Regions from separate parts of the Robertmurraya sp. DFI.2.37 genome, predicted to be linked through region 2. Evidence: predicted binding sites of a transcription regulator. Region 2 holds the regulator's gene; the other holds the start of a gene.
What was found. The regulator LexA, encoded in region 2, represses DNA repair genes until DNA is damaged. The targets are predictions, from matches to a motif close to CGAACATATGTTCG.
Positions count from the first base shown of each region.

Region 1: the regulator LexA is predicted to act here: its motif matches at 3,339-3,352, upstream of uvrB (excinuclease ABC subunit UvrB).

Region 1 is NZ_JARGEJ010000055.1:2,299-18,393, forward strand. Features, by position in the region: gene uvrA (excinuclease ABC subunit UvrA) at 1-1,269, opposite strand, end outside; gene uvrB (excinuclease ABC subunit UvrB) at 1,277-3,256, opposite strand; gene PZE06_RS20720 (methyl-accepting chemotaxis protein) at 3,772-5,520, opposite strand; gene PZE06_RS20725 (Crp/Fnr family transcriptional regulator) at 5,569-6,258, opposite strand; gene arcC (carbamate kinase) at 6,530-7,495, opposite strand; gene PZE06_RS20735 (YfcC family protein) at 7,569-9,047, opposite strand; gene PZE06_RS20740 (M20 family metallopeptidase) at 9,110-10,459, opposite strand; gene argF (ornithine carbamoyltransferase) at 10,524-11,528, opposite strand; gene arcA (arginine deiminase) at 11,607-12,839, opposite strand; gene ahrC (transcriptional regulator AhrC/ArgR) at 13,245-13,721, opposite strand; gene PZE06_RS20760 (CsbA family protein) at 13,831-14,052, opposite strand; gene PZE06_RS20765 (EAL domain-containing protein) at 14,228-16,095, opposite strand, start outside.
Region 2 is NZ_JARGEJ010000050.1:12,115-28,209, forward strand. Features, by position in the region: gene mreBH (rod-share determining protein MreBH) at 1-790, opposite strand, end outside; gene miaA (tRNA (adenosine(37)-N6)-dimethylallyltransferase MiaA) at 1,165-2,154, shown strand; gene hfq (RNA chaperone Hfq) at 2,180-2,419, shown strand; gene spoVK (stage V sporulation protein K) at 2,991-3,938, shown strand; gene PZE06_RS19990 (trimeric intracellular cation channel family protein) at 3,974-4,606, opposite strand; gene hflX (GTPase HflX) at 4,808-6,070, shown strand; gene PZE06_RS20000 (methionine gamma-lyase family protein) at 6,102-7,379, shown strand; gene PZE06_RS20005 (MerR family transcriptional regulator) at 7,512-7,922, shown strand; gene glnA (type I glutamate--ammonia ligase) at 7,989-9,323, shown strand; gene PZE06_RS20015 (hypothetical protein) at 9,368-9,496, shown strand; gene PZE06_RS20020 (hypothetical protein) at 9,737-10,258, shown strand; gene PZE06_RS20025 (hypothetical protein) at 10,765-11,574, shown strand; gene PZE06_RS20030 (DUF4183 domain-containing protein) at 12,329-12,709, opposite strand; gene PZE06_RS20035 (DUF4183 domain-containing protein) at 12,867-13,214, shown strand; gene lexA (transcriptional repressor LexA) at 13,633-14,256, opposite strand; gene yneA (cell division suppressor protein YneA) at 14,410-14,724, shown strand; gene PZE06_RS20050 (YneB family resolvase-like protein) at 14,735-15,391, shown strand; gene PZE06_RS20055 (DUF896 domain-containing protein) at 15,516-15,749, shown strand; gene tkt (transketolase) at 15,990-16,095, shown strand, end outside.

The DNA.
Region 1 (16,095 bases), on a different contig from region 2:
AATGAGAACAGCTAAGCTTTCTTTCTTAAGGCGTTTGCCCTTACAAGTTGGGCAAGGCTGCTCCGCCATGTATTTTTCCATCTGTTCACGAATATAATCGGAGCTTGTCTCTTTATAGCGGCGTTCCACATTGCCGATTACACCTTCAAATTGAATGTAGTTTTCACGAATTTGACCAAAATCGTTCTCATAACGGAAATAGATTTTATCTGCCTCTGAACCGTAAAGAATTTTTTCAATTTCATGCCCTGGTAAATCCTTTACAGGTGTGTTCATATCGATTCCGTAATGATTACAGACCGCTTCAAGCAATTGCGGATAATATTGTGAACTGACTGGTTCCCAAGGAGCGATTGCCCCTTGCTTTAAGGTAAGATCCCAATTGGGAATAATTAGTTCTTTATCTACTTCAAGCTTCGATCCTAAGCCGTCACAATCTGGACAAGCCCCAAACGGACTGTTGAAAGAAAACATTCTCGGTTCTAGTTCACCGATTGAAAAACCGCAGTGCGGGCAGGCATGATGTTCACTGAATAACAGTTCTTCTTCCCCAATCACATCGATCAGTACCTTGCCATCGCCAAGCTTTAAGGCTGATTCCAATGAATCTGCCAGACGGGAGCTGACTCCTTCTTTGACAACAATGCGGTCAATGACGACTTCAATGGAATGCTTCTTATTTTTATCAAGAGAAATTTCATCGCCAAGATCATACATCTCTCCATCGATGCGAACACGGACATAGCCCTGTTTTTTAATATCCTCAAGCACTTTGACATGGCTGCCTTTTCGGCCAGAAACAACGGGCGCAAGGACTTGGATCTTTGTCCGCTCCGGATATTCAAAAACCCGATCAACCATTTGCTCAATCGTTTGTGATGAAATTTCAATCCCGTGATTTGGGCAAGTCGGTCTGCCCACCCTTGCAAACAACAAGCGTAAATAATCGTAGATTTCCGTTACGGTTCCAACCGTAGAACGGGGGTTACGGCTCGTCGTTTTTTGGTCTATTGAAATCGCCGGTGACAGCCCTTCAATGGTGTCGACATCAGGCTTATCCATTTGTCCTAAAAATTGTCTCGCATAGGCAGACAATGACTCGACATAGCGACGCTGCCCTTCAGCGTAAATGGTGTCAAAAGCGAGAGAGGACTTTCCTGAACCAGAAAGTCCCGTCAGTACAACAAGCTTGTCTCTCGGGATTGTGACATCAATGTTTTTTAAATTATGGGCCCGAGCTCCTTTTACAACCAATTTCTCCATTGCCATCGTTTCGTTATCCCTCCGCTTTTAACTCTAAAATTAAATCGCGCAGCTCTGCCGCTCTTTCGAAATTAAGGGCCTTTGCCGCTTCCTTCATTTCTTTTTCCATCTCTTCAAGCACTTTTTCCTTTTCTTTCTTCGTTAAAGAACCAAGCTTTTGCGCCGGTGTGTACTCTTCTGTCTCTTCAGCAACAAGCGTCGCTCGAATCGCTTCACGAATATCCTTCTTGATGGTTGTCGGCGTAATACCATGCTTTTTATTATATTCTTCTTGAATGGCACGACGCCGTTTTGTCTCACTAATTGCCAACTCCATCGAATTCGTGATCCGGTCAGCATACATGATGACATGACCATTCGAATTACGAGCAGCCCGGCCAATTGTCTGGATGAGAGAGCGCTCCGAACGGAGAAAGCCTTCTTTATCCGCATCCAAAATGGCCACTAGTGAAACCTCAGGAATATCTAATCCTTCACGGAGAAGGTTAATTCCGACTAAAACATCATATTTTCCGAGGCGAAGCTCGCGAATAATCTCAATCCGCTCTAAAGTTTTTACCTCTGAATGTAAGTAATTGACCTTAATGCCAATTTCTTTTAAGTAGTCCGTTAAATCCTCGGACATCTTCTTCGTTAAAGTCGTGACGAGAACGCGCTCATTTCGCTTAATACGCTCCTGAATTTCGCCAATCAAATCATCAATCTGTCCTTCGATCGGCCTTACATCAATCGTTGGATCAAGCAGACCTGTTGGACGAATGATTTGTTCGACCATCTCAGGTGTGTGCTCCATTTCATATGGACCAGGCGTCGCTGAAATATAGACAATTTGATTAATATGCTGTTCAAACTCTTCAAATCGCAATGGGCGGTTATCCATCGCTGAAGGCAAGCGAAAGCCATGATCGACCAGCACTTGCTTTCGCGCTTGGTCGCCATTATACATTCCCCGAACCTGTGGCAGCGTCACATGAGATTCATCAATGACTATTAAAAAGTCCTCTGGGAAATAATCGAGAAGTGTATATGGCGTTGAACCAGACGGTCTTAATGTTAAATGTCTTGAATAGTTTTCAATCCCTGAACAAAAGCCCATTTCTCTCATCATTTCAAGATCATAACGTGTTCTTTGCTCCAAACGCTGAGCCTCAAGGAGCTTATCATTTTCTCGTAAGTACTTTAAACGTTCCTCTAGCTCTTTTTCAATATTTTCAATCGCTACCCTCATTTTTTCCTCACGGGTTACGAAGTGGGATGCTGGAAAAATTGCGACATGCTCTCTTTCTCCCATAATTTCACCAGTTAAAGCATCCACTTCACGAATCCGATCAATTTCGTCACCGAAAAACTCGACTCTTAAGCAATGCTCATCCTTTGAAGCAGGAAAAATCTCAACCACATCTCCTCTTACTCGGAAGGTACCACGTTGAAAGTTGATGTCATTGCGCTCATATTGTATATCAACTAATCGTCTCAGAAGCTGATTGCGCTCGATCTCCATTCCCGTTCTTAAGGAAAGGACCATTTCCCGATACTCTTCTGGCGAACCTAAACCATAAATACAGGAAACACTGGCAATGATGATGACATCTTTTCGTTCAAACAAAGCGGATGTTGCCGAGTGACGAAGCTTATCTATTTCATCATTAATACTTGAATCCTTCTCAATAAATGTATCAGTGGAAGGAACATATGCCTCTGGCTGATAATAGTCATAATAGCTGACAAAGTATTCAACAGCGTTATTGGGGAAAAAGTCTTTAAATTCACTATAAAGCTGTCCTGCCAACGTTTTGTTATGAGCGATGACAAGGGTCGGCTTATTCACTTCCTTAATGACATTGGAAATCGTAAATGTCTTCCCCGTTCCCGTAGCTCCTAACAAGGTCTGATGCTTCTTCCCCGCTTTTATCCCCTCAACAATTTTTCGTATAGCTTCTGGCTGATCCCCTTGAGGTGAATATTTCGAAACCAATTCAAACTGATCCTTCACACAAAAGCCTCCTTCTCCACTCAATCCGATAAACTCATATTCCCATTCTACCACAAACATCCAAAAACTAACCAACAATATACGAACGGATATTCGTTTTTTTTACTTTTGGAAATAGCTTCATTCAAAATCGGGAGTTTGAGAGAGGATTTTACCCGTTTTTGAGTGGGGATTGCAGGTGGTTTAAGTGGGGTGATCTGTACGAAAGAAAGTGCAGGGGAAGGCTGCGTGTGCTTTCGCGCTGATTACGTGGATCTTGCTTTGATTGTGCGTGTTTTAGCTGGGGTTACACTGGTTTCTTCCTTGTTTGCGCGCATTCTTCTCAGGATTGCACTGATCTCGCTTTGATTGTCCGTTCTGTACGAGATTACACCGATGCCTACCTTGTTTGCGCGCCGCTATGAGTCAGAGTCTCAGAAGTTGTAAAGCAAATTTCGCCGCCGAGACAGCAGCGCAAATGAAAACGACCAAGGATTTGTCCGTTTCCGTTGGTCGCGTTCATTCTCATATTCGCATTAAATCTTGAATTTCTTAATTGCTTCATCCATTTGTTCAGATAGTGTTTGTAAAAGGTCCGTTGATCTTTTGATATCGTTGAAAATATTCATTTGCTCTTCGGTTGAGGCGGCAACCTCGGTTGAGTAGCTTGCGGATGCTTGAGATAATTGGGCGACTTCGTCGATGGAAGCAGATAGCTCTTCTGAGGCTGCTGACATTTGTTCCGTTGTTGCTGTCACTTCTTGGAGTTCTTCGTTTACTTTTTGAATCGCCTCAAAGATTCCTTTGAAGGTAGCACCGGCTAAATGGATGGCGTTGACCCCGAGTTCTACCTCATTGATGCTATTATCCATTTCTGTTACAACCTGTAATGTCGTGTGCTGATACTTGGCAATTAACTGTGAGATTTGTTCCGCTGAATGCTTGGATTGCTCGGCCAACTTTCTTACCTCGTCTGCTACAACCGCAAATCCCTTGCCATGGTCCCCTGCTCTTGCTGCTTCAATTGCAGCATTAAGAGCTAATAAGTTGGTTTCATCGGCTATATTAGAAATTACTTTTAAGATGAGTTCCACTTCTTGCACCTGTTGACCCAATTCCTTTGTAACATTAGAATTTTTGGAAACCGTCTCCTGAATCCTATCGATTTGATTCATGACTGTCGTTAATTCTTCGTCTCCACGTTTAACTTTGTTGATCATCTCTTGTGATGATTCTGCTACATGGCTTGCCGATTCTGCGATATTTTGAATTCCCTGCGCCATTTGTTCAATGGCGATTTTCGATTCATTCGTCTTCTGGAGTTGCGTTTGATTACCGCTAGCCACTTCTGCAACTGCCTTTGAAATCATCGTACTGGCTTCATTTACATCAGAAACATTTGCATTTAGATGTTTTGCTGCCTCCATTAGCTTTATGGAAGTAGCAGAAATATTTAAAATGATCTCTTTCATATTTCGAATCATGACGCTGAAGGCGTCTGATAAAACTTTCATTTCTCCTGAACTACTGCTGCGCTCACCTTTCATAATTTTGTCAGCCTCAACTAGATCACCTTCTGCAATCACATTAGCTGTTCTCGTTAATGATGGAAATCTTTTCAGCATTCGGTTCACATACAAAAATAAGGCACCACCGGCAATGGCAATGGCCAAAACGTTTACTCCGATAAATAAAGGCAATCCCTCCTTATTCACTGTATTCTGGATAGCCCCGACCGCTCTGGCATCAATATCCACTCCTAATATTCCGATTACACTGCCGCTGCTGTTGGTAATCGGGACGAACGCTGATAGGTAATCCCCATATTCAGGATCGTGAACGATTTCCGTATGACTCACATTTCCATCAAGAACCGGTTCGATATCTTCGTAAGTTGTTGCCGTAGTTGGAGCGCCAATTGATGAAGAAATCTCTGAGTCCCTTGGCAGACCATCGATGTACATCATTACATTTTTGTCATCATCCACTGCTAATGTGTAAACATAAAACGAACCGGTTTTTTCACGTAAATCATTTAATAGTTCCCGTAGCTCCCAATAATCATCATTCTCTGTTTTGGTTGCTAGAAACTCTTCATATTGGTTTACATCAATGAAACTAGCAATATTTTCTGCGGTTTGTATACTATAGTTTGAAATCGTTTGCTCAACTGCTTTAGAAGTATTCTGAATCAAAATAATGATCGTCATGACTAGAATAAAAACCATGACAATCATTAATGACCATGTGATTTTCGTGCCTAGCTTCGTTTCTTTTCGCATCATTCATCACTCATCTCCGTCTCTTAAGCGAGATTCCATCAATACCGACTATTAAGAGCTCTCCAACTGAAAATATTGCTGATCATGAATGGTCATTTTTTTATAGTTAAAAGATAGGATATTATTCTTTTTTAAGTCATTGATCACATGACTAACTGTCTCTCTTGAGGTTCCTGAAATATTGGAGATATCCGTTGTCGTAATTGGACACCTAAGGGTAACTACATCCCCTTCCTGACTGCCCAAATCCTCCATCAAGTAGCTAATCGTATGAATAACTCGTTCAGTTGCATTTGAGTTCGTCATTTTTTGCAGCCTTGTTTCATGTAATCTTAAAATCGAAGATAGTTCACGAACAACATGTAGGAGATGCTTTTTACTTCGCTTCACTGTATCTTCAAAATAAAAGGTTGGCAAATATAATAATTCCACATCTGTAACAGCAATCGCTGAGTAATGATAATCCGGATCTGAAAAAAGTCCGCCATAAGGAAATAGTGTATTTGGCTTAATATAATCTGAATACAAAAGGGTCGCGTCAGAATTGTTCTTTTCAAGTTTGACAAATCCATCCACTAATAAATAGATTCTTTCCCGAGGATCGCCGGCGGTGAACAGCAGCTGTCCTTTCCTATAGGTTCTCCAGTACACAAATGAGCTTAATTGGATTAATTCTTTCTCAGAACTATGGGAAAACACTTCAAAGCTCTTTAATAATTCAACAATGTTTTCTGGTTTCATCTATACCCCTCCTCATTGTTGTTACAGTGATGTATAACCGGCTCTACAATTCTATTATATATAGTAAAGGAAGCTCTCAACTTACCGTTATATGGCAATTTTCGAACATCCATTCAGCATTTTTTGCGGATAACCCCGCTTTTTGTTTCATCCTAAAATAGAGTTTCTTTCTCAAGCTAAAAAGAGCAAACTGGAAAATGGAGGAGGACTTATAAATGGGTGGATCGCCTAAAGAGACCACTAAAATAGCAGTCTCCTAAGGCTCGAAAATCTAGTGCATAACCAGTTCTTCTTTCGCAATAATATGTGTCCCTGCTCCATTAGAAATGGCATCATAGGCTTGAGTCAGGGAAGTAATAATCGTTTTTCGGCCGCATCTTGATTTGGCAAATTCAATAGCTGCTTCTACTTTAGGCAGCATGCTTCCTGGTGCAAACTGTCCATCAGCAATATGTTTTTTTAACTCCTCCACTGTCACCTCATTGAAAAATTGCTGGTTTGGCTGATTGAAATTGATCGCTACGTTAGGAACAGCCGTTAAAATCAGGAGAATATCAGCATCAACTAATTCTGCTAATTTTTGTGAAGCAAAATCTTTATCGATAACCGCCTCCACTCCTTCAATTCCATCTTTTCCTTTAATAACTGGGATTCCTCCACCTCCACCTGCTATGACGATGTCTCCATCAGCCACTAGTTGATTGATAATTCGATACTCTAATACTGCTGTCGGCTTAGGTGAAGGGACAACCCTGCGCCAACCTCTGCCGGCATCCTCCTTAAAGATAAAGCCTTGCTCTTTTTCTAGTTTCTTTGCCTCTTGTTCTGTATAAAAAGGGCCAATTGGCTTTGTTGGTTGGACAAATGCTGGATCATCTTCCTCTACCAACGTCCTTGTCACTACTGTTACCACATCTTTTTCAATCCCATTTTCTAAAAGGGCTTTATCCATCGCATTTTGCAGCCAGTAGCCGATCATGCCTTCACTCATGGCACCGCATGTATCGAGGGGAAGTGCAGGCGTCGTTTCTGACTCAGCAGCCTTCTGTTGAAGCAATAAATTTCCGACCTGCGGACCATTCCCGTGGGTAATAATTAATTTATGCCCATCTTCAATTAACTTCACTAATTCTCGTGCTGTACGGATACAGGCTTGCTGCTGTTCATCAGCAGTTGCCCCATTCCCAGTTTGAATCGCATTTCCACCTAGAGCGACAACAATTTTTTTTGACATAATACGATCCTCCCGACCTCTACAATTCGAAATTCCGGCTTCTAAAAATGATGACATGTTCAAAGAAGTCTAGCCTTTAAAACAATACAGAAATACTCATAATCGCCATCACTACAACAGTCAGAATAAGCAGTAGCTTCCATACATGCTTAAGGTAGACGTTGTAAGGGATACGAGCTATTGCGAGCGCTCCCATAATAACAGCGCTTGTTGGAGTAACAAGGTTGACAATTCCGGAAGCACTTTGAAATGCTGTAATGACAACATCCCGTCCTAAACCTGAAAACTCCGCTAACGGAGCCATAATCGGCATTGATAAAGTGGCTAATCCAGAGGTTGACGGAACTAAAAATGACAAAGGTAGATAGAATAAAAATGATAGATTGGTAAAGACAACTGGCCCCACATCGGCCAATAGCTCTTCGCCCCAATGGAGCACTGTAGCTGTCATTCCCCCATCATTCATCACGATGGAAATACCGCGGGAAATGCCAATTATTAAGGCAACGCCTAGTAGATCCTTTGCACCATCAACAAAAGTATTAATGTACTCAACCTCTCCCATTTTATAAACAAAGGCAATAATAATCGAAGAAAACAAGAATAATAAAGTGAGTTCTCCAAACCACCAGTCTCCTAGCGGAATGATCGAACCTAATATTTTTCCAATAACAGGAATTCCCAAAATCGCATTATTCATATTTTCAAAGAATGGAATATCGAACTTATAAGCCCATGGAATTACACCAAGAATCATGATCACAAACGTGATCGCAAATATGGTTAATACGGCTTTTCTTTTCCCTGTAAGCTCAAGAACCTCTTCTGATTGCCCTTTAAGGAAATGCTTTTCGTTATCCTCCTTCATGTCAGCTACAAGAGATTTCAGCGGGTCATTTTTGACTCGATTCGCATATCTCATCACGAAGGCAATCGTTATAGCTAGTCCTACAATGAGAATGATCAAGCGAAGCAATAAACCCTCACCAATCGAAATTCCAGCAAAGCCCGATGCAATTCCGGTAGCAAAAGGATTCATGGTCGATCCGAGCACACCGACACCGGCACCTAAAGCGATAATGGAGACAGCGGTCAGAGAATCGTAGCCAGCTGCAATTAAAATCGGAATCACAAGCGGGTAGAACGCGATCGTTTCCTCCGCCATTCCATAAGTTGTTCCTCCAATTGCAAAGACCGTCATTAACACAGGGATGAGCCAAATTTCCCTTCCCTTTAGCTTTCGGACAATTCGACCTATGCCTGCATCAATTGCCCCTGTTTTTACTACAACACCTAAAAAACCTCCAATAACAATAACAAAAAATGCAATATCTTGAGCATCAAAGAAACCTTTTATTGGTGCATAAAGAACCTCCCAGGCGCCTTGCGGATTTTGCTCCGCTGGTGAATAAGTGCCTGGAACCGGTTCAAAGCTTTCGGACCCTGGGTCTTTGTTTTCATATTCACCGGCTGGTACAACCCAAGTAAGCGCAGCAATGGCGATGATGATCAAGAATAAGATCGTGTAAGCAGTAGGCATTTTAAATTTTTTCATGTTCAAGCCTCCTAACACCTATTTAATTTTCCATATAGAACGATGTAGCTATGAATGTTCCTTTATTTACTTAGCTCATAGATCGCTAGTGCATAAATTTCCATAGCCTTGAACATTTTTTCTAACTCTATATATTCATTAGGCTGGTGCTCCACTTTTTCTTGATCTGGAAATATCGCTCCAAACGCAACACAATTATCGATCGCTCTTGCATAGGTTGCACCACCCGACGAAATCGGCACTGACACCGTATCACCAGTCGATTTTTGATAAACCTTCATTAGAGTTTGAATTAGCGGGCTATCGGTAGGAACATAGATCGAGTCCAAAAAATCAACCTCTTCGTATTCAAGCTGATACGGTTTAATCGCTTCTCTTAACCGATCTACTAACTCATTTTTATTAGCCGTTACAGGAATGCGCATATCCACTGACAAAACCTCTTCATCTTGAAGCGAAATTTTCCCAATATTAAACTTAAGTGGCCCTGATACTTCATCTTGAACATCCCCAAAAATAGCTCTGGCATAAACATCTGTACTTACCTTTTCATAGACAAAATCAATAACATTGGAATGGACATCTATTTCATATAAAGCAATGCATAAACGCGTAATTGCATTAATTCCTTCCTCAGGCACTTGAGCATGAGCTGGCTCTCCTAAAACGGTCAGTCCAGCTGCTTGTGGAACGTATGCAAATCCTAATTCACGGAGCTTCTCTTCAAGCTCCTTCTGCTTCTCGCCACGATAATGAATACTGCTTGGCACCGCATTGAAGGCCTCCCCGCCATTCACGCGCAAAGAAGTTTGATTTCTCCCTTTTAACAAAAACTGAAGTAGTCCTTTTTCTGCATATACGAGTGGAAAAATGGCATCAGGTGTAAAGCCCATTGTCGGCCATTCCTCTTGTTCACGATAACGTTGCATACATCTCCACAGCGTTTCTTCATCGGTCCCAAAGATAATCCGAATTCTCTTATGAAAAGGCTTGTGTAAATTCATTAATGCCTTTACCGCAAAGACTGTGGCTAGTATCGGTCCTTTATCATCCTGTGTTCCTCTTCCATACATATTGCCGTTTTGAACAGTGGCTTGAAATGGCGGATAGCTCCACTCCTCCATCCGTCCTGCCGGCACGACATCTAAATGCCCAAGAATTCCAACCATTTCCTGCCCACTTCCGACCTCTGCATAACCGTAATAGCCAGCCGGATCATAATAAGTTCGAAAGCCCAATCGCTTGCAAATCGCCAACGCTGTTCTGAGCGCTTCATTAATTCCACTGCCAAAAGGAAAAGGAGAATCATCCTCATCTATGACACTTTTAATCTTGATCAACTTTTCTAACGAATGAATATAATCCGCTTTTAATCGTTCAATTTCTTCACTAATTTCATGATAATCATTCATGGGATCACCTTATTTCAGGTTTATTAACCAAGGAAAGGAAAAAACCTTTCCCTGGTCATGAAAATTACCCTAATGTCGCAGCCATTACCGCCTTAATCGTATGCATGCGATTTTCCGCCTCATCAAAAACATGAGAATGCTCGCTCCGGAAAACCTCATCTGTCACTTCCATGGCTGTTAAACCAAATTTTTCATAGATTTCACGGCCTATTTGCGTTTCTAAATCATGGAAAGCAGGCAAACAGTGAAGAAACATGACATTATCATTTCCAGTCAACTTCAGCATTTCCATATTTACTTGATATGGCTTTAATAGCTCGATTCTCTCTGCAAATTTATCTTCTTCACCCATTGAAACCCACACATCCGTATAAATAACATCAGCACCATCAACGGCCTGGGCGATGTCCTCCGTTACGATGACTCGCCCATTGGACTCTTTCGCCACTTCCTTCGCATAATTCACAATCGTTTCATCTGGGAATAGAGAAGCTGGTGAACAAATGCGGACATCCATTCCTACCTTTGCCCCACCGATCAATATGCTGTTGGCAACGTTATTGCGGCCATCGCCGACATAGACAAACTTAACTCCTTTAAGATGCCCGATATGCTCCTTAACCGTTAAAAAGTCTGCCAATATTTGCGTCGGATGGAATAAATCCGTTAAACCATTCCACACAGGAACACCAGAGTATTTCGCCAGCAATTCCACGGTCTCATGACTAAAGCCTCTAAATTCAATTCCGTCAAACATTCTTCCCAATACTTTGGCAGTGTCTTCGACAGATTCCTTTTTCCCAAATTGAATATCTCCTTTGCCGAGGTATTCTGGATGCGCTCCTAAATCAATGGTCGCTGTTGTAAAAGCACATCTTGTCCTTGTCGAAGGTTTTTCAAACAATAAGGCGATATTTTTTCCTTCCAAATATTTATGGGGAATTCCCTGTTTCTTTTTCACCTTCAACTCTTCTGCAAAGTCTACTAAATAATTAATCTCTTCCTCAGTAAAATCACGTAATGCTAAAAAGCTTCTTCCTTTTAAATTTGGCTTCTTATCAGTCAACATAATCCTCTCCACCTTTTTCAAAAATGTCTGCTCGTTTACTAATGTATAAAGATGAATAACAGATGCCATTTTTGTCGATTAAATATCTTCTCTCATAATTGGCATACTCATACAACGAGGACCCCCACGGCCTCTTGATAATTCCGAGCTCGGTACCTCTATCACCTCTATGCCGCTTGCCCTTAACAGTTCGTTCGATACATAGTTTCGGTCATACGTCACAACAACTCCAGGCGAAATCGCAAGAGTATTCGAACCATCATTCCACTGCTCACGGGCAGAAGCTATGACATCTCCGCCACCGCACGGAATAAGTTGAATTTCATCCAGCCCTAACACTTCCTTCAAACATTCTGTTAAGTTACTCCGCTCCGTAATTTTTACATGCTCTGGGTCTTTGCCTTTTTCAAGAATATAAATTCGCATATTTCCGTCAGGCCCTTGGATAGCTGGGTGGATCGTGAATTTATCGTAGTCCACCATCGTAAATACCGTATCAAGATGCATGAATGCCCGGCTCTTAGGAATTTCAACGGCAACTATTTTGGTAATGTCACTTTGACGTTTAAAAAGGTTGAGCGCCAATTTCTCTATCGCTCGCGCAGAAGTGCGTGCACTAACCCCAATCGCAACTGTACTCTTCGAAAGAATCAGTTCATCTCCACCTTCAATAGCGAATTCATAATCCCGGTTAAGCCATACAGGAACATCGTGCTTTGCAAAGCGTGGATGATATTTAATAATATATTCCATGAACATCGATTCTCTCCGCCGTGCTCCTTCTCTCATGCGATTAATAGATAAGCCGTTGCCAATCGCTGCTGCCGGATCACGTGTGAAATATAGATTAGGCATCGGATCTAAATAAAACGGATAATGGTCCGCCATAAACTCGTATAAATGAGTTTTCTTTCCTTCCTCAATTTCAGTTTTCATGACCCCTGCGATCATTTTGTCGACCATTTGATCGGTCGGGAATGAAAGCAAATATTCCTTTAAAGTTTCCCTTGCTCCATTTACGTTCGACTTACTCTCCGCTAAAAATTGGTCAATGAACTGGAGGCGAATCTCTTCCGAACTTAAAACTTCCGTCAATAAGTTTTCTAAATATAGAACCTCGACACCACGGTTCTTTAAAGCGTTTGCAAAATAATCATGTTCCTTTTGAATTGTAGGAAGATAAGGAATATCATCAAATAACAATTTGTGTAAAAACTCTGGAGTTAAATTTTCTACTTCTTTCCCTGGACGATGAAGTAAAACAGTCTTTAATTCGCCAATTTCAGATGTTACGTGAATCGGATGCCTCATAATAAAACCTCCTTCATTTCCTATAACATTTTGTATGGATATCCTTTACACTTTTCATGATAAAGGGTTTATATTTCTAAAACTGTGGTCGTCCTTGAACATTAGTTGTGAATTATTTCACAAAAAATATTATACAAAACTCAACTATTTGTATATTTTTACAAAGAAATCGCTTTCAACATTATTTTCTCTGTCATCGTTCTACTTTTTCCTGCATATTTCGAGAATATTTTCAGATCGCGGCTTATAAAATAAATATATTCTGACTATTTATTACAACAATTCAATAAAAAAGGACGATTATTCCTTATGATCGTCCGAACACATTTGCTAAATTGATCGTTCTAAACAAAAATGACGATCTCCAATTGGAAACCGCCTTGTTAAGTAAGCGAGTCTATATTTTTATAAGCTTGAGTTTGCCGTTTCGATGCCGACGTATTTAAGGAGACGGTCATGCAAAATGATCGCATCCTCATCAGAGCAGCAAATGATTAAGCAAGTATCATTTCCACAAACCGTTCCTAGCATCTCTGGCCATTCAATTTGATCCAGTAGCGCACCAATTACATGGGCGTTACCTGGGCTTATTTTAAGGACGATAAGGGGACCGACCATGCTTAATTTTTCAAATACTTCAACAAGTGAACGTTCAAGCCTTTCATGTGGCTTATAATTAATATCTCCAACCAAGCTGTAGCGAAAGCTCCCAGTGTTTAGAGGAATTTTAATTAGATTTAACTCTTTTATGTCCCTCGAAACAGTTGCTTGAGTGACCTTCATCCCCTTTTCACATAAAAGTCTAACAAGATCCTCTTGTGTTTCAATTTCATGCGTACGAACCAGTTCTCTAATAAGGTGATGCCTTTGGCCCTTTGACATGTGAATACACCTCTCCTGTAAAAATCGAGTCAATCTTCAATTTGATTGTACATTGAACGTTCCTCTTTTTTTACAGAAAAAGTGTCGATTCTATTACAGATCTTATCACTTAGCTTCGTACCTTTTGCGCCATCCGTTGAGCATACCAAAAGCCCGTTGTTAAAGAGAAGGCATCAATGACAATGAGCAAGAAAGAGTTAGTATAACCTTTATAAACAGACGCCGTAATAAGCGCAACCGTTAGGATCAGCCCTATGTAGCGATTATAGGTTACTCTCGTAAATAACACGACAAGAATTCCAGGTAAAAGGAGTGCCATTACTACTTTCATTAACACTATCTACACCTTCTTCACATTAAATACAAAGTTACTAAACTAAGAATAGCTTTTTTCAATGTGATAGGCAAATAGGCTAGTGGAAAATTCACCGGCCACGCCCACCTTTAGCTTGTCAAAAAAGCCAACTGATTTCCTTGAAGAACGCTGGATATGATTGAAACTTCCCTCATGCTAAAAGGAGCATATTATGGAAGATTGGCTCAAGCTGATCCCGCTCTATTTCATTGATAATGAATTCAAAGCCATATTCATAGAAGCCATCTTCTTCAGATTTCCAAACATTCCTGCCAAAAAATTTGACTTCCTTCCCCAAAATTTGTGTCGTTATGAGAACCACAACATCTTTCTGCACCGGTAAACTACTATTTGCTCTATAATTGAGTCCGCCGAGGCTTACATTCTTAATGAGCACTTTAGAGTAGCCTAATTTCACTTCCTTATTTTTAAATTTCACAATCGTCATCTCTGCAGATAATGGTGTATGTAATTGAAATCGCTCATATTTTCTGCGATTTTCAACTTTATCAGCTAACATATTTGTCTGTTGTGGGGTCATAAACTCTCTTCTTAACAACTGTTGAAGCTTCATTGCTGGAACGGGTTTGCTATATATATACCCTTGGATCTGCTGACACCCTTGCTGTAATAGGAAGAGAAGCTGTTCCTTCGTTTCTACACCTTCTGCAACGATATGAATACCAATTTCTTTTGATAAAAAAATCAGACTTTTAACAATCGCATCATTTGCCGTCTGTAACGTTATTCCATCGATAAAAGATTTATCAATCTTCAGGGTATCAATTTCCAAATCTTTTAAATACGAAAGCGAAGAATAACCTGTACCAAAATCATCAAGCGCTATCTTCACACCTAGTTCTTTCAATTCGGCAATTATATTTTTCGTCACGTCCACATTCCTAATGATCGTTTGCTCAGTCAGTTCTAACTCAATTAACTTCGGTTCTATACCGGCTGCTTCAATCGTTTCTTTCACCGTCTTTACAAAATCCGCTCTCAATAATCGTTTAGGTGAAATATTAACAGAGATCGGCACAACAGGAATCCCTTTCCTCAACCAAATTCCTAACATTTCACAAACTTCTTTCACGACCCAGTCACCGATTTTAAAGATAAAGCCGCTCTCTTCTGCTAATGGAATGAATTCATTAGGAGAGACGATGCCCCATTCAGGATGATTCCAACGAATTAGCGCTTCAGCACCTTCGACTTTTGAAGTTTTAGGGTTTACTTTCGGCTGAAATTCAATGTATAACTCTTCATTGATAAGAGACTTTCTTAGATCTTTTTCCAGATCGTATAGTTTAAAGGATTCAATGTTCATTGATGGAGAAAAGATCTGCCAATCATTTCTGCCAAGCTCCTTTGCTTTATAACGTGCAGCATCAGCATTTCGCAAAAGTGTGCGGAAATCCTCTCCGTCTCTTGGATAAAGACTAATGCCAATGCTCATTGTGATGAAAAGCTCATAGCCCTCAATCTCAAAAGGCATTTCCATCTTAGCTATCATCTTATTCGCTAGCTTAATCGCTTCCTCTAATCCCGTTACCTTATTTAACAGGATCGTAAACTCATCCCCGCCAATTCGGGCAACAAATCCTGCTGACCCTAAATAAAGCTGTAAGCGCTCAGCAAAAGTCACTAAGAATTTGTCGCCGATTTCATGTCCAAATGTATCGTTAATATATTTGAAGCGATCCAAATCAACATAAAAGACAGCGAATTGTTCAGTTTTTTCACTTGCAGCAACAACTTGCTCTTGTAATTTTCTTTCAATGTATCTTCGATTTGGCAGCTTCGTTAAATAATCATGATCAGCCATATATGCCAATGATTCCGTATATTCCACTCTTTCGGTGATGTCTTTCACAATTCCATCCATACGGATAAGATCACCTTCTTGATTAAGATGGGGAGTAAATTGACCTTCAAGCCATTTTATTCGTCCTTTTCCGTCAAGGATGCGAAATTGATGATTCACTTCTTCCCCCTTCTCCAAAAGAGATGCATTTCTTT
Region 2 (16,095 bases):
CACGGATTGCTTCCAGCATATGGAGTAAGGATTCTTTTAACGTTTCGCGAATTTCGTAAGATGATAGAGTGATTGTTTTCGGTAAACCAGTTACTAGATCCCGTCCGCGAATCTCCATCTTTAGTTCTTCATGATCTACGAGGGCATGACCAATTTCCATTTTTACTTGCTCAGCAGTTCTTTCTCCGATAAGGACATTATAATTTTTACGAACATATTGAATAATTTCCTCATCTAGTCGATCTCCGCCAATATTGATCGATTGAGCTGCGACTACGCCTCCAAAAGAAATAATCGCCACTTCCGTAGAGCCGCCTCCAATATCAACAATCATATTGGCAACAGGCTCATCAACGGGAAGCCCTGACCCGATCGCAGCAGCAACAGGCTCTTCAATTAAAAAGACTTGCTTCGCACCTGCATTACGTGCAGCGTCTTGAATCGCCCGTTTGTCTACACTAGTTGCTGCCGAAGGGGTACAAATGATCACATTGGGTTTTCGAACGTTTACGCCAGATTTATTCATAGCTTGCTTCATAATGATTTTTAAAAGCTCTGTCGTAATATCATAGTCCGCAATGACTCCATTTTTTAGAGGACGAATGACATGGATATGAGGAGGTGTTTTACCAACCATTTCCTTCGCTTCTTGACCGAAAGCAATCACTTTTTTTGTACGAACATCAACGGCTACTAATGAAGGTTCATTTAACGTAATTCCTTTATTTTTGCTATAGACTAATATATTTGCAGTTCCTAAGTCAATTCCGATTTCATTTGCTGCAAGCATTTCTTTCCCCACCTATTCTCTATTTTCTTGATGACATCTATGCTGTAGTAAATAGAATTAATATAAAAATTACAGTTTGTTCATGTCTTTATATAAATTAGCATGGAAGTGGTTCATTTAGGGGGTTGTTATATAAACGTTAAGGAAATGTAATGTAAAATGGAAAATTTGTAAATTGAGTCCGAAGGTGAATAAACTGGATATTTTTGGACATACTAATTAAATGTTGAAAGTTTCTCGTATTTCACAATCATTTAGTTCATAAACTTTAAAAAATGAATCGACATATTTGTTAAAAAATATTACAAATGAAGAAAATAGCCTTTAAATGTGTTACGATGAGAATTAGCAGTTTTACTGCGGTAAAAACACAAATGGATAGTAAAGGCGTGGAGGTAGTGGACAGTAAAGAAAAAGTCCTTGTTTTACTTGGACCTACTGCTGTAGGAAAGACGAAAATGAGCATTGAATTGGCCAAGCGTTTCAATGGTGAAATCATTAGTGGTGATTCGATGCAAGTATATAAAGGAATGGATATAGGCACCGCAAAAATCACAAATGATGAGATGGAGGGAATTCCCCATCATTTAATTGATATTAAAGCACCCAATCAATCGTTCTCTGTTGCAGAATTTCAAATGCTTGTTCGTGAAAAAATTGCAGATATCACCAATCGCAATAGGCTGGCGATGATCGTTGGCGGTACTGGCTTGTACATTCAGTCCGTCATTTATGATTATCAATTTTCGAGCGCCCCATCGGATGAAGAATTTCGAAAAAGCATGGAATTAAAAGCGGAAAAAGAAGGAAAAGAAGTGCTTTACCAAGAGCTTCTCGTCATTGATCCGCTTGGTGCTAGGAATATTCATCCCAATAATGTGCGCAGAGTGATAAGAGCTCTTGAAATATTCCATTGTACTGGAAAGACAATGGGCCAATTCCAAGATAAACAAACGGCAGATTTATGCTATGACACGGCACTAGTCGGGTTAACGATGAAAAGAGAACAACTATATGAGCGCATTGACAAGCGGGTAGACATCATGATCGAGCAAGGATTAGTAGATGAAGTGCAAGGATTGTATCAATCTGGACTTAGAGATTGCGGCTCGGTCCAAGCGATTGGCTATAAGGAACTGTACGATTATTTTGATGGGAAACTCCCATTAAATTTAGCCGTTGAGCAATTAAAGCAAAATTCTCGCCGTTATGCAAAACGGCAGCTAACGTGGTTTCGCAACAAAATGGATGTTCAGTGGTTTGATATGTCAGATGTGACCGACAACGTAACATTTACAAAAAAAATTGCGGAAATTTCCACGTATATTGAAGGAAAGCTGAAAATAAAATCGAATACATATTAATAGAGATAAAAGAGGAGGATCCCAGATGAAACAATCCATTAATATTCAAGATCAATTCTTAAATCAATTGCGTAAGGACGGAAGCAGCGTTACAGTTTTTTTATTAAATGGTTTCCAACTAAGAGGTCAAATAAAAGGCTTTGATAACTTCACCGTATTGTTTGAATCAGAAGGCAAGCAGCAGCTTGTTTATAAACATGCAATTTCGACCTTTGCCCCACAAAGAAATGTGCAAATTGATTTAGAAAATCCTTCACAATCGTAAAATACAAAGGCTCGCTTCAATACGAAGTGAGCCTTTTTATTTTTCTATCGAGGGGGGATTTTCCCGGTCTGGAGTATGAAGCTGGCTTAGCGCTAGCTGTTCATATGAGCGTTTCCTTGCTCGAAAATCAGTTCGTACAATAGCCACTAAGGAAAACGACCTTAATTTATTCTCATTGGCAATATATTTAAAGGATGAAAGGGTTTTTAATAAAAACTTTAATGAAATAGGTTTAAATTGAATACATATAGTATAGTTAACATTTTTAACCTAGGCTATTTTAACAGGGTGGTTGCTTAGCTGTTATTGCATTATTTTCTCCTTTTTTCATCTACGAAAGAATCGGGATTTCATGAAGAACCGAACATCAACAGCTTCATAGGTCAACTTGTGCAAAAGTGAAATTAGGCTAGTGTCACGAAAATGATCTCATCTGAGTATGATGATGATAAATAATTCTTTTGAGATGGAGAAGCGGTGCTTTTTCGTAAACATGGCCGATTCACCCAACTATTGAATTTTTCTGAATTCAACTAGAGAAAACAGCTTTTAGAAATGTGAGGTGAAAGCTTTGGACCAACCTATTCGTATGAAAAATAACGGTCAAATTAGCATTGTTCTTAATTCACAAATAAGAAAAACGGTTGCGAAGGAGTTGCCCGATGTAAAAGTGGTTCCAAAGACGATTCCACAGGAGCATGCAGCTTTAAAGGAAATTGAGGAGGAACTTGGTACATTAGTGGGAATGGAAGAAATGAAGAAAACGATTAAAGAAATATATGCCTGGATATATATTAATAAAAAACGAGAAGAAGAAGGGCTAAAAGTCGGAAAACAGGCACTTCACATGATGTTTAAAGGAAATCCCGGCACAGGCAAAACAACGGTTGCAAGACTAATCGGGAAGTTATTCCAAAAAATGAATGTTCTTTCTAAAGGCCATCTTATCGAGGCAGAAAGAGCAGATTTGGTAGGGGAGTACATTGGTCATACAGCTCAAAAAACGAGAGATTTAATCAAAAAGGCAATGGGTGGTATTTTGTTTGTAGATGAAGCATACAGCTTAGGGCGCGGCGGTGAGAAAGATTTTGGAAAAGAAGCGATCGATACGATGGTCAAGCATATGGAGGATAAACAACATGACTTCATACTTATTCTTGCCGGTTACTCAAGAGAGATGGATCAGTTTTTAACGTTAAATCCCGGCCTTTATTCACGCTTCCCACTTGTGATCGACTTTCCTGATTATACCATTGATCAATTAATGGAAATTGGTGACAAGATGCTTCAGGAAAAAGAGTATACATTAAGTCATGAAGCAGAGAAAAGGCTGCGCGATCATTTATATTGGATTAAAAATTCCTTAAACGTAACGAGTTTCTCCAACGGCAGATATATGAGAAATGTTATTGAAAAATCGATTCGTGCCCAATCGATGCGCTTACTCATGCAAAATCAATTCGATCGCCATGATTTAATGACGATCCGAAGTAATGATTTAATCCTTGATGAAGGCTGACGAAACGTCAGCCTTCTATGATCTGAAGCTCGATATTAACTTTCGATGTTTCGCTTTTTTGCATGAATCGATAGATTAAATCGTTTTGGAAGTTTCCAATTGTATGTGTACGATAATACACGTAAAAAAACGATGATGATAAAAAGAGTGTACAATTCAAAGGAAGTCACGGTCCATTTTAAGCCGATTGCGATCCCTGCTAAAATCGCCCACACCGCATATATCTCTGCGCTTAATACCAGTGGTTTTCTTCCTGCTAATAAATCGCGGATGATCCCACCGCCGCTTCCAGTCAGTACTGCCGCGACAATAACGGCGCTTAGGGGCAACTCCATTTTTACAGCATAGAGAGCTCCTTGAATTGCGAAAGCTGACAAACCGATGGCGTCAAAAAGGTTACCCCATCTTTGCCACACTTTAAGGAGATTATTAAGGAAGAAGAAGACGAGCGTTATCGATAAAAGAGCAACCTGAAAAAAGGGTCCTTGCTCCCATAATGCTGAAACTGGTACACCGATAAGTAGGTTGCGAATCGCCCCTCCTCCGAAAGCAGTTACAATCCCTAATATGTAAACTCCTAAAATATCATAATCTTCTTCCATTGCAATAATCGCTCCGCTAATAGCAAATGCGACGGTGCCGATCATACTCAATACTTCCCAGGTCATTCTTGTATTCTCCTCTAAATGATAAATTCGCCCACTTTAAACAAACAACTTGATTTTATCACGGAGCATGTTTGCAATGAAAGACATTTATTTTTTGCAAAATTCGTGTTCACTCTTCTTTTTTGATATGATGAATTCGAAGTGCATTAGCTCACCTAATATCTAATTCATATAGATGCTTTAAGGACAGGAGGAAATGATTTGTCAAAACAAGAAGCGAGTATTGAAAAAGTGATCATTGTAGGTTGTCAAACAACAGAGGATGATCTTCGCTATCAATATTCAATGGAAGAACTTGAGTCATTAACAGAAACTGCAAAAGGAAAGGTAGTCGCAAAATTAATTCAAAAAAGAGAACGGATTCATCCGTCTACTTACATCGGTAAGGGAAAGGTGACAGAATTAAAGGCATTGGAAGCAGAGCTGGAGGCTGAGCTGATTATTTTTAATGATGAACTGTCTCCAAGTCAAGTGCGAAACCTTTCTGCAGAGTTAGAAGGGAGGATTATTGATCGAACACAATTAATTTTGGACATCTTCGCGACGAGAGCCCGTTCAAAGGAAGGGAAGCTACAGGTGGAATTAGCACAGCTTCAATATCTCTTACCAAGACTCGGTGGTCAAGGGCTTCACCTCTCAAGATTGGGAGCTGGAATTGGGACAAGGGGACCTGGGGAAACGAAGCTTGAAAGCGATCGCCGCCATATCCGCCGTAGAATTGATGATATCAAGACCCAGCTCAGTGTTATTGTCCAGCATCGTGATCGTTACCGTGAAAGACGAAAGAAAAACAAAGCGTTCCAAATTGCACTGGTTGGCTATACGAACGCAGGGAAGTCGACCTTATTTAACCGCTTGACAGAAGCTGATTCATTTGAAGAAAATCAATTATTTGCAACGCTTGATCCAATGACTCGAAAAATGATTTTACCAAGTGGGTTTGGCACTCTTTTAACAGATACGGTTGGCTTTATCCAAGATTTGCCTACAACGCTTATTGCTGCCTTCCGTTCAACGCTTGAGGAGGTGAAGGAGGCTGACTTAATTCTTCATCTCGTCGATATGTCCAGTGAAGATTATTATCAGCATGAGCAAACGGTCCATAAACTATTGGTGGATTTAGAAGTTCAGCAAATTCCGCAGCTAACGGTTTACAATAAAAAGGATCAGCAGCACGGTGATTTTGTTCCGACGGCAAAGACCGAAACAATCCTAATTAGTGCGTTTGATGAACAAGATCGCATGCGATTAAAAAAACAAATTGAACAGATTGTATTGCAAGCAATGGAATTTTACCATGTAGAGGTTCCATCAACAGAAGGAAAGCTGTTAGCGCAACTTAAGAATGATACCATACTAAGAGAGCTTCGTTTTCATGAGGAAAAACAATTATACGTATGCAAAGGCTATTGTTTGACAGATCATCAAATACTTGGCCAACTTTATCACTATTCGATTAAGTGAAATGATATTTGATATATAGAAGGAGAACAGCATGTATCAGCAATTAACATATGGCAAGCAGTTAGAAAAAATCATGATAGAAGTAGAGGAACAAGTGCAGGATTTGCATCAAGAGATTGACGAACGAATCGATCGCAATCAATTTCGAGTGCTTTCAAGTTTTCAGCATCATCGTGTAAGTGACTCGCATTTTATTCCATCAACCGGTTATGGTTATGATGACATTGGTCGAGATACATTAGAGGATATTTACGCAGAGGTATTTGGTGGTGAGGCTGGGTTAGTTAGACCTCAAATCATTTCAGGAACTCATGCCATTTCCATTTCCCTCTTTGGAGTACTTAGACCTGGTGATGAACTTCTTTACATAACAGGAAAGCCTTATGACACACTCGAAGAAATTGTTGGTATTAGGGGAAGTGGAGTTGGTTCGTTAAAGGAATATGGGATTTCTTATAACAGTGTTCCTTTAACAGTAGAAGGGGATATTGACTACCCGGCAGTTAAACAAGCGATGAAGCCTAATACGAAAATGATTGGTATTCAGCGCTCTAAAGGCTATGCGAATCGTCCTTCTTTTACAGTTGAGCAAATAAAGGAAATGATTGATTTTGTAAAAAAGATTCATCCGAAAGTCGTCGTTTTTGTCGATAATTGTTACGGAGAATTCGTGGAAGAGCTTGAACCATGTCATGTCGGGGCAGATTTAATGGCTGGTTCATTGATCAAGAATCCCGGCGGTGGCCTTGTTAAAACCGGCGGTTATATTGTCGGCAAAAAAGAATGGGTCGAGGCTTGCGCTTATAGACTTACGTCGCCTGGGATTGGGAGAGAAGCAGGGGCATCCCTTTATAGTCTACAAGAAATGTATCAGGGCTTTTTTATGGCGCCGCATATCGTTGGGCAAGCTTTAAAAGGAGCGATCCTTACCGCAGCCACGCTTGAAAAGCTGGGAATGAATACAAATCCAAAGTGGGATGCCGTGCGGACGGATTTAATCCAGTCTGTCCAGTTTGATGAACGAGAGAAGATGATTGCTTTTTGCCAAGCGATTCAATTTTCTTCTCCTATTAATTCTCATGTAACGCCATATCCGAGTTATATGCCTGGCTATGAAGATGATGTCATTATGGCAGCAGGCACGTTTATCCAAGGAGCGAGTATAGAACTTACCGCTGATGGACCGACCCGTCCACCATATGTGGCATACGTTCAAGGGGGATTAACATATTCACATGTCAAAATAGCGATTTGCATCGCACTAAATCATTTATTAGAAAAGAAGCTCCTGAGTATTGATGAAAAATAATAGGTAAATAGCTCAAAAGATCAAAGAAAAATAATATTTAAAAAAATCATGTAATATAACCTAACATCTGTTGACAGAAAACCTAACATTAAATATAATAAAAGCATGATAGAAAGGTGGAGAGAAAATCGCATGAGCGGAAGTGAAATTCGTCGTACGATGCCACTATTTCCAATAGGAATTGTGATGCAATTAACTGATTTAACTGCTCGGCAAATCCGCTACTATGAGGAACACCAATTGATTTCTCCGGCGCGAACAGAGGGAAATAGGAGAATGTTTTCTCTTAATGATATTGACCTTTTGCTTGAGATTAAGGATCTTATTGACCAAGGAGTTAATCTTGCTGGAATTAAACAACTTTTTGCTGTGAAGGAGAAAGAAGTAGTAACTGAGGAGATGGAGAAAGAAGCTAAAAAAGTAAGACGTGAATTATCTGATGATGAATTGAGGAGGATTTTAAGGGCTGAAATGATGCAAGCTGGTCGTTTCAATCGTTCTTCCCTTCGTCAAGGAGATATGTCTCGCTTTTTTAAGTCATAAAAGCTTTTCCTAGCATGTCACTAGTTGGGAGAGGCCAACAAGAAGTAAAAATAGGGAGGAAGTAGAATGGCGAAGTTTACTAAAGATGATATCAAAAGAATGGCGAGTGAGGAAAACGTAAAGTTTATCCGCCTGCAGTTCACTGACATTTTAGGAACAATCAAAAATGTGGAGATTCCTATCAGTCAGCTCGAAAAAGCCTTGGACAATAAAATGATGTTCGACGGATCCTCTATTGAAGGATTTGTTCGAATCGAAGAATCTGACATGTATTTATATCCTGATTTAGATACATGGGTCATTTTCCCTTGGACTGCTGAAAAAGGAAAAGTTGCACGCTTAATTTGTGATATTTACAATCCAGACGGCACTCCATTTTTAGGAGATCCACGTAATAACTTACGACGTATCTTGAAAGAAATGGAAGAGTTAGGCTTCACTGACTTCAATCTGGGACCAGAGCCAGAGTTCTTTTTATTCAAGTTAGACGAAAAAGGAGACCCGACTCTTGAGTTAAATGATGCCGGTGGTTACTTCGACCTAGCTCCAACTGATTTAGGGGAAAACTGTCGCCGTGATATCGTACTAGAATTAGAGGAAATGGGCTTTGAAATCGAAGCTTCTCACCATGAGGTGGCACCTGGTCAGCATGAAATTGATTTCAAATATGCAGATGCAATCACTGCATGTGACCAAATCCAAACTTTTAAACTAGTAGTAAAAACGATTGCTCGTAAGCATGGTTTACATGCCACATTCATGCCAAAACCATTATTCGGTGTTAACGGCTCTGGAATGCATTGCAACGTATCATTGTTTACTAACGGTAAAAATGCATTTTTTGATACAACTGGAAACTTAGAGCTCAGTGATACCGCACGTCAATTCATTGCAGGTATCATCAAACACGCACCAGCGTTTACAGCAGTAACAAACCCAACAATTAACTCTTACAAGCGTTTAGTACCTGGATATGAAGCTCCATGTTATGTAGCATGGTCTGCTAGAAACCGTTCACCATTAATTCGGATCCCTGCTTCTCGCGGTCTAAGCACTCGTGTTGAGGTGCGAAGCGTTGATCCATCAGCTAACCCATATTTAGCAATGGCTGTTCTTTTAAGCGCTGGTCTAGACGGCATCAAGAATAAATTAACTCCTCCAGCTCCTGTTGATCGTAACATTTACGTGATGTCAAGAGAAGAGCGCATTGAGGAAGGAATTGTAGATTTACCTGCTACTTTAGCGCAAGCATTAGATCAGCTTAGAGCAGATGAAATCATGACTGCTGCTCTTGGAGAACATATTTTAGAACATTTCTTAGAAGCAAAAGAGATCGAGTGGGATATGTTCCGTACACAAGTCCATCCATGGGAAAGAGAGCAATATATGCAAATGTATTAATGTTTATAGCCTTTGGCGCTCTGAGCGTCAGGGGCTTTTTGTTTGTGAAAAAGAAACCATGGGCTTGGCCTTGGGTTCCAAAAAGCTTACAGCGTGGTATTAAAAAACTCTTCCGTAGTGCCGATAAATTAGAATTTATTAATATTATGAAAGTGGAGATTAAAAATGGTTAACCAGTTATATTTTCATTTCAAGTTGAACCTATAATACAAATGGTGGTGTTTCTTTCAAAAGGAGAAGAATTGAAGTATAGGAACAGAGTTGGCGTTGTAGCATTAAATTAAAATACATATAAATTTTAAGACCTAAGCCGTACATTAAATTAGACCTTAGGGATATAGAAAGAGTTATCTGTATGTGCTAAATTGTAGTTGTTGTAATTGTAATGTATGTTATTTTAAAGGAGGGAATCTGTGAAAAAAGAAATACGTATTTCAGAAAAACTATTGTTGGCTGGATTTAGTTTTATGTTTTTTTTTATGATCGTACAAGATTGGGTTCCTTTAGGTTCATTTAATGACGTTCAAGCCATTAGAGAAGCAAATTCATATAATGAATTAATCACTGTTACATTGATTAATGTAGGGCAAATTTTAATATTAATGGGCTTGTTAGTTAAATTCATGGGAAAAAGGTATCCAATCTGGGTTAAACTTTGGCTAATAATCCACCAGTTATGTATTTTTGTTGGAGTGCTAATATCCTGGTGGATTCCTTACTTATTTGGGTATGGTGCAGAACAAAAAGTCGAAAGATATAATCAAATGTTTGGAGATACCCATTCTTTCCTTCCAGTAATGAATGGAATTGTTCCAAATACGCTTCATTTCCTTTTTCATATCACTCTATTATTCGGTATTATTATCGTGCTTTATATTTCCTTTACCTCTTCAAGAAACACGAAAAATTATAATAACAGTTATTCTGTAAATTAAACTAAATGCTTCTTTAATTTTTCTTATAATTAACCACTAGTGTTGCATTACTTTATAAGACTACTTTTCTTCATTTTCTAGTGTTACAGTTGTTCATCCATGAGAAAAGAGAGCAATATCGCAAAAGTATTAATTAGTAAAATCCTTGATAGCATTATTGAGGGTTTTTGTTTTGACTTGTAATATTTAAAGAAGTAAAAATCGAAATGATGAGTGAGAGGAGAGGATATCACTGATCAATAGAAAAGTAAGATTTGAACATTCTCATTTGGATCATTCAAACGAGAAATCATTTTTTTAGGTTTTGTTGTATATCGGTGTTGATTTTAGGCTCATTCCGTATGAAACCTTGGTTTCACACGGAATGAGCCTAAAATCCCTTTTTCAATAATATGTTTAATACAACCTTTAAAAAGACAGAACAAGTAAGGATTAGCTTACGTTCTGTGTGTTATTATGAAATTACTAGAACATTCTCTTTATATTTATAACAAGGAGGAAGTAAGTTGAAAAAAATGATCTGTACTCTTTTGTTAACAGCATCTTTTTTCATTTTTTTAGGACAAGAGCAAGGATATGCAATGGGTCATAGAGCTGGCCCAAATTTTGAAGAGCAGCTTTTTGAGGAGAGTAAAATACGAGCAGCAATCTTGAGAGAGATCCGAAAAATTTATGAGCAAGAAGGATTAACATCAGAAGAAATTAAGAAAGATGGTTATTATCACTTTAATGATGAGCAATCAGAGGTAATCATACAAAGAGTAAAAAATTTCGAAAATACTAATTTAGGAAAAAAGGTTGATAATGCAGTCAATAAAATCCTTGAATTAAGAGATAAGGATATTGAAATCAAAGTAAAAAATGTTGATAAAAGCTATGATGAGTTGGTTGGATTGCAAGATGAGATAATTCAGTATACAAAGGAAATGGGAATTAATGGGGCGATATCTCTTTTTGAAGATAAAAGTATCATTGAATTAGCAACAAAAAATATTACAAGTTGTCAGAAAAAGTTTCTTGAAAAAAATTACGGAGATTACATAAAAATAACTGCTGATTATGAAGAGCCCTTTGAAGCTAAAAATAATGCATTTTCCCAAGGATTTGAAAGTGTAGAAAGAAATAGTGGGAGTGCAATTACAGATAATTATTACAATCTATTAGGAAATGTCACAGGGGAAGTTGATCATTCGACTGTGCGTTCTTGTATACCGGGTTTTGAATCGGTGAAAGCAGGTTATTCGCTGACTTTTGCTCCTTGGGTAGATGTGCAATCTACGTTTGGTTTGAGTCGGTACACTTTTTTAACCAATTAAGCCTATTTCCGCTAAACTATTTAAAAAGCGCCCAATTGTGCGCTTTTTCCTTTGATCAAAACAAACCCGAGGATAGGTGATATGTGATGCCTAACTGGAAAGAGATTGAACGATTATAAAATTTTCGAGAATGAGGGTCTTTCAATGGAATAAATGACCGTATTGATCTGCGCAATTCGCAATTGATTGTGCTTTGGGGAGCGAATCAGGCATGGAGCACGATGGGAAGCGTAACATACAACTATCTTCGGGATAAATGCTCATTATCCTTCAGTCAGCAAAGTCACACGCTTGAGTTAATCATTTTTTTAATGAGGAGATGCCTCTGACGGGATTCGAACCCGTACTCCTTTCGTAAGCATAGGCTAGGGGAGAACACGCTTCCCTACGGATTTTCACCGGCTAGGAATTTCACCTGCCTCAGCTCATTTGCTTTTCGGTGCTTCTGAAACCCTTGCCTTGCGACCCGGTTCTACAATGTTTTCCGGCGCTCTTCCCTTCTAGAGCTACAGAGGCATTTCATAAATTATATTCAATATTTTATGAAGCATCAATATAAACTTTATTAGATAAGCTTTATTAACAGAATTGTTGATAAAACGATTTTTGCCTCATTTCGTGTGATGCTTGGTCTCGCACGCTTTTCCGTTAAACTGAAAGGTTTTTTGACAGGCATCTGTTTTTTTGATGCGTATTAAATGGTAATATGCAAAAAACAAACCCCTGAAATATCATTTTCAGAGGTGAGATTTACTTAGGTGATAATCGTTGTATCGCTTGTTGGCGCAAAGTTTGTGACAACTAGGACGACTGGAGATGCTGCTTCAATTGTTGAACCAGTAGGAACAGTAATCACTAATTGTCCTACACCAGTAGCACCTGGCGTGTAGGCAATTAAGTCATCCATTTGCAGCACACCATTTATATAAACATTAATGTAGCTATTGTCAGCCGTTAATTCTGGAAGTGTGTCTGCAGCTGCTCCAGTGTCAGTCCAGAAATCCTCAACCGCAATCGTTAAAGTACCATCGCCAGTAACTTGTTCTGCCGCTTCAGTGAAGAATCTTTCAACAGTTGGAAATGTGCTAATCGTCGAAGTTGCGCTAATTGCTAGCTTCATAATCTGCAGGGGCAAGGTAACTCCTCCTTTCCAAGTTTTTACTATATTATGCCTGTTGTCATTTATTGACTAAACTTACGTATAGATAATGTAAGACCAAGCACATAATCTCGACCTATTTATATAATGTTGAAAAAGGCATGTATCGTGAGCATAAAGGAGGAAAGAAAAGGTGACATCTAAAAATTGGGATCGCAATCATTTTATCAAACCCTTTTTGACCATTCCGTTAATTCCTCCTGTCATCTCCTGCCATCATCTTCCTAAAAAAGTGGAAGTATACGAATACTACACAGTTTCAGATGGAGAATCAAAATCATACAAGGAAGTAGATGGAATTCCTGAATTAGGGAAGCAGGTAATTCTTGCCCCCTCGCAAGTATCATATATGAATCTTTTTATTAACGGAGTGTTGCAGCCGAAGGACTGCTATGCAGTGCAAAAAGGAGAAATTACATTAAAAACAGAAGACGCGCCCCCGAAAGGCGCCCCGGTAATTTTGCAAATGTTCAAATTTTAATGATTGAAAATGAAGGATAAGAAAAATTAATCGTTGTCTTTAGTAATCATTTTTTAGTTCTTCTTGTCGGAACCTATCAGTTTTTAGTTAACCTATAGCGGATAATATTGCTAAACTTTTCTGAGTTACTTTTTAGTTTCCCTCGTTTGTTTTATCTCCACTCTCTTAAGCAAATATTCTGTTTGCAAAAAAGTAAAAAGAATAAAAAGGGGAATGAAAAGAAGAATGAGTTTGCGATGCCAATTTAAGTTATATTTCATAACAAGAGAAGAAGAGAGTAAGCTCATTAGAAATTGAGAAGTAAGAGTGCTCATATAAAAATCCTTTCAAATTTTTTCTTTTAATATGAGGCAAATGAAGAAAAATTATTCAAAAGGAAAAAAAAGCAGGTTAACCTGCTTTTACGAGATTGATAAGCTCAGTGTATATGACGGTAAACACCGATAACCTTTCCTAAGATGGAGACGTTTCTCAAAATAATCGGTTCCATCGTTGAGTTTTCAGGCTGTAAACGAATATAATCTTTCTCTTTGAAGAAGCGTTTTACCGTTGCTTCATCGTCTTCAGTCATTGCTACAACAATATCTCCATTACTAGCGGATTGCTGTTGTCTAACAATGACGTAGTCACCGTCCAAAATCCCAGCTTCGATCATGCTTTCTCCCATAATTTCTAGCATAAATACATGTTCGTCGTCTGCGGCAAAGCGCTCAGGCAATGGAAAGTATTCCTCCACATTCTCGATTGCCGTAATCGGTAGTCCGGCTGTTACTTTTCCGACAACGGGTACATTTACTACTCTACTTTTTGGAATATTGGCTTCTTCATCAGCTTCTAAAATTTCAATCGCACGTGGTTTCGTTGGGTCCCGGCGGATGAGTCCCTTGCTCTCGAGTCTAGCTAAATGCCCATGAACAGTTGAGCTAGATGCGAGGCCAACAGCTTCACCGATTTCTCTTACGGATGGTGGATATCCCTTTAGCTTGACCTCGTCTTTTATAAATTCAAGAATATCTTGCTGTCTTTTTGATAGCTTTACCATAGTACACACCTCGAATTCTATTTCTTGCTTTGATTATAGCATGTATTTCCAACTGATACAAACATAAGTTCGAATTTTTGTTGACTGGAAACAAGTGTTCGTATTATAATGTGATTAACAACGAACATATATTCTTAGTTTGAGGTGTGAAAGATGAAGAAATTATGGAATCAATATTGTTATGCAATTCTATTAATTGGTTTGAGCTTTGTACTTGCATTAGTGTTGGCTGAAAAATCGCCTACTCCTATAGAGGAAGATTATTTAACAATTAAAGTAGAAGAAGGGGATTCCTTATGGCAGTTAGCCAAAACGTACGCAGACGAACATCAGCTTTCTCCTGCCGAGTTTATCAAGTGGGTAAAAAATGCGAATGAAATTGATGAGGCGATCTATGTAGGAGACTCCATCGTCATTCCGGTTAAGAAAGATGGCTTATATATTGCGAGCAGCCGAGAAAATGAATAGAGACCATTCAATGAAAGCCATTATTTACTGCCGTGTTAGTACAAATAAGGATACTCAAGAAACATCATTAGCAAGGCAGGAAGAAGAATTATTAAGCTTAGCTCAACAATATCAACTTGACGTCATTAAAGTGATAAAAGAAAAAGCGAGCGGCTATGATTATGAGCGTGAAGGCATCTTTGAACTTCTTTCTCTCATTAAAGAACAAGATGTGAAAACTGTTCTTATTCAAGATGAGACAAGGCTAGGAAGAGGCAATGCGAAAATCGCCTTGCTCCATTGCATTATGAAAGAGGGAGTCTCTCTATTTACGATTGCTCATAACGGAGAACTGCAAATCTCCGAATCGGATTCAATGGTTTTACAAATTGTCGCAATGGTGGAAGAATACCAAAGGAAATTACATAATAGTAAAATTAAAAGAGGTATGAGGCGAGCTGTTAAAGGTGGTTATGAACCCCAAAGAAACCTTAAAAATCATGGTTCCAACAGCGGGAGAGAAAAGCTGGAGGTACCGGTAGAAGAAATCATCCGCTTGCGCAGAAATGAGTTGACTTTCGCTGAAATTGCCGCGACATTAAGAGGATTTGGATATCCTGTCTCGAAAGCGACCGTTCATCGTAGATATAAGGAATATATGGATGATGCTAACAAGCAGGAAAACTAGGCTCTTTGCTTGTAATCACTTATAGATTCTAGTAATATGAAATTTACTTAGTTTGAGCATAGAATGATGAAACGAATATTATGAAGAATCTATAGATGTAACAAACATAAAAAGGAGCTTAATTATGCTATCAAAAGAAAAGTTGGCTAGAATTAATGAATTAGCTAAAAAGGCGAAACAGTCAAGCTTAACAGAGGAAGAAGCGAAGGAGCAAACTGCACTAAGAAAAGAGTACTTGGAAACTTTCCGTTCTTCAATGTTAAATACGCTTAAAGGTGTTACAATTGTAGATCCGAAAGGGAATGATGTTACCCCCAAAAAACTTAAGGAATATCAAAAGAGAAACAAAATGCATTAATTTTTTGAGGAATACAATGAACTGTATTCCTTTTTGTTATGGACACATAGATTGGATACGAAAGTGGCAAAATAGGAACAAATTGGACTTTTTTGTTGAGAAAACAAATCGTCCGCTATATATTTAATAAGTAGAGTGGATTTCATTCTGTTTAGAAATGATAGATATATGAGGTAATCAACTGGTTGATTATTATCGAAATTTCACTTAGGTTAGGAATAAATAGGAGGGATAGAATAAATGTTTGGACAAGTTGATGCATTATCGGTTAACGCAATAAGAACATTATCCATTGATGCGATTGAGAAGGCGAATTCAGGGCATCCTGGTATGCCGATGGGAGCTG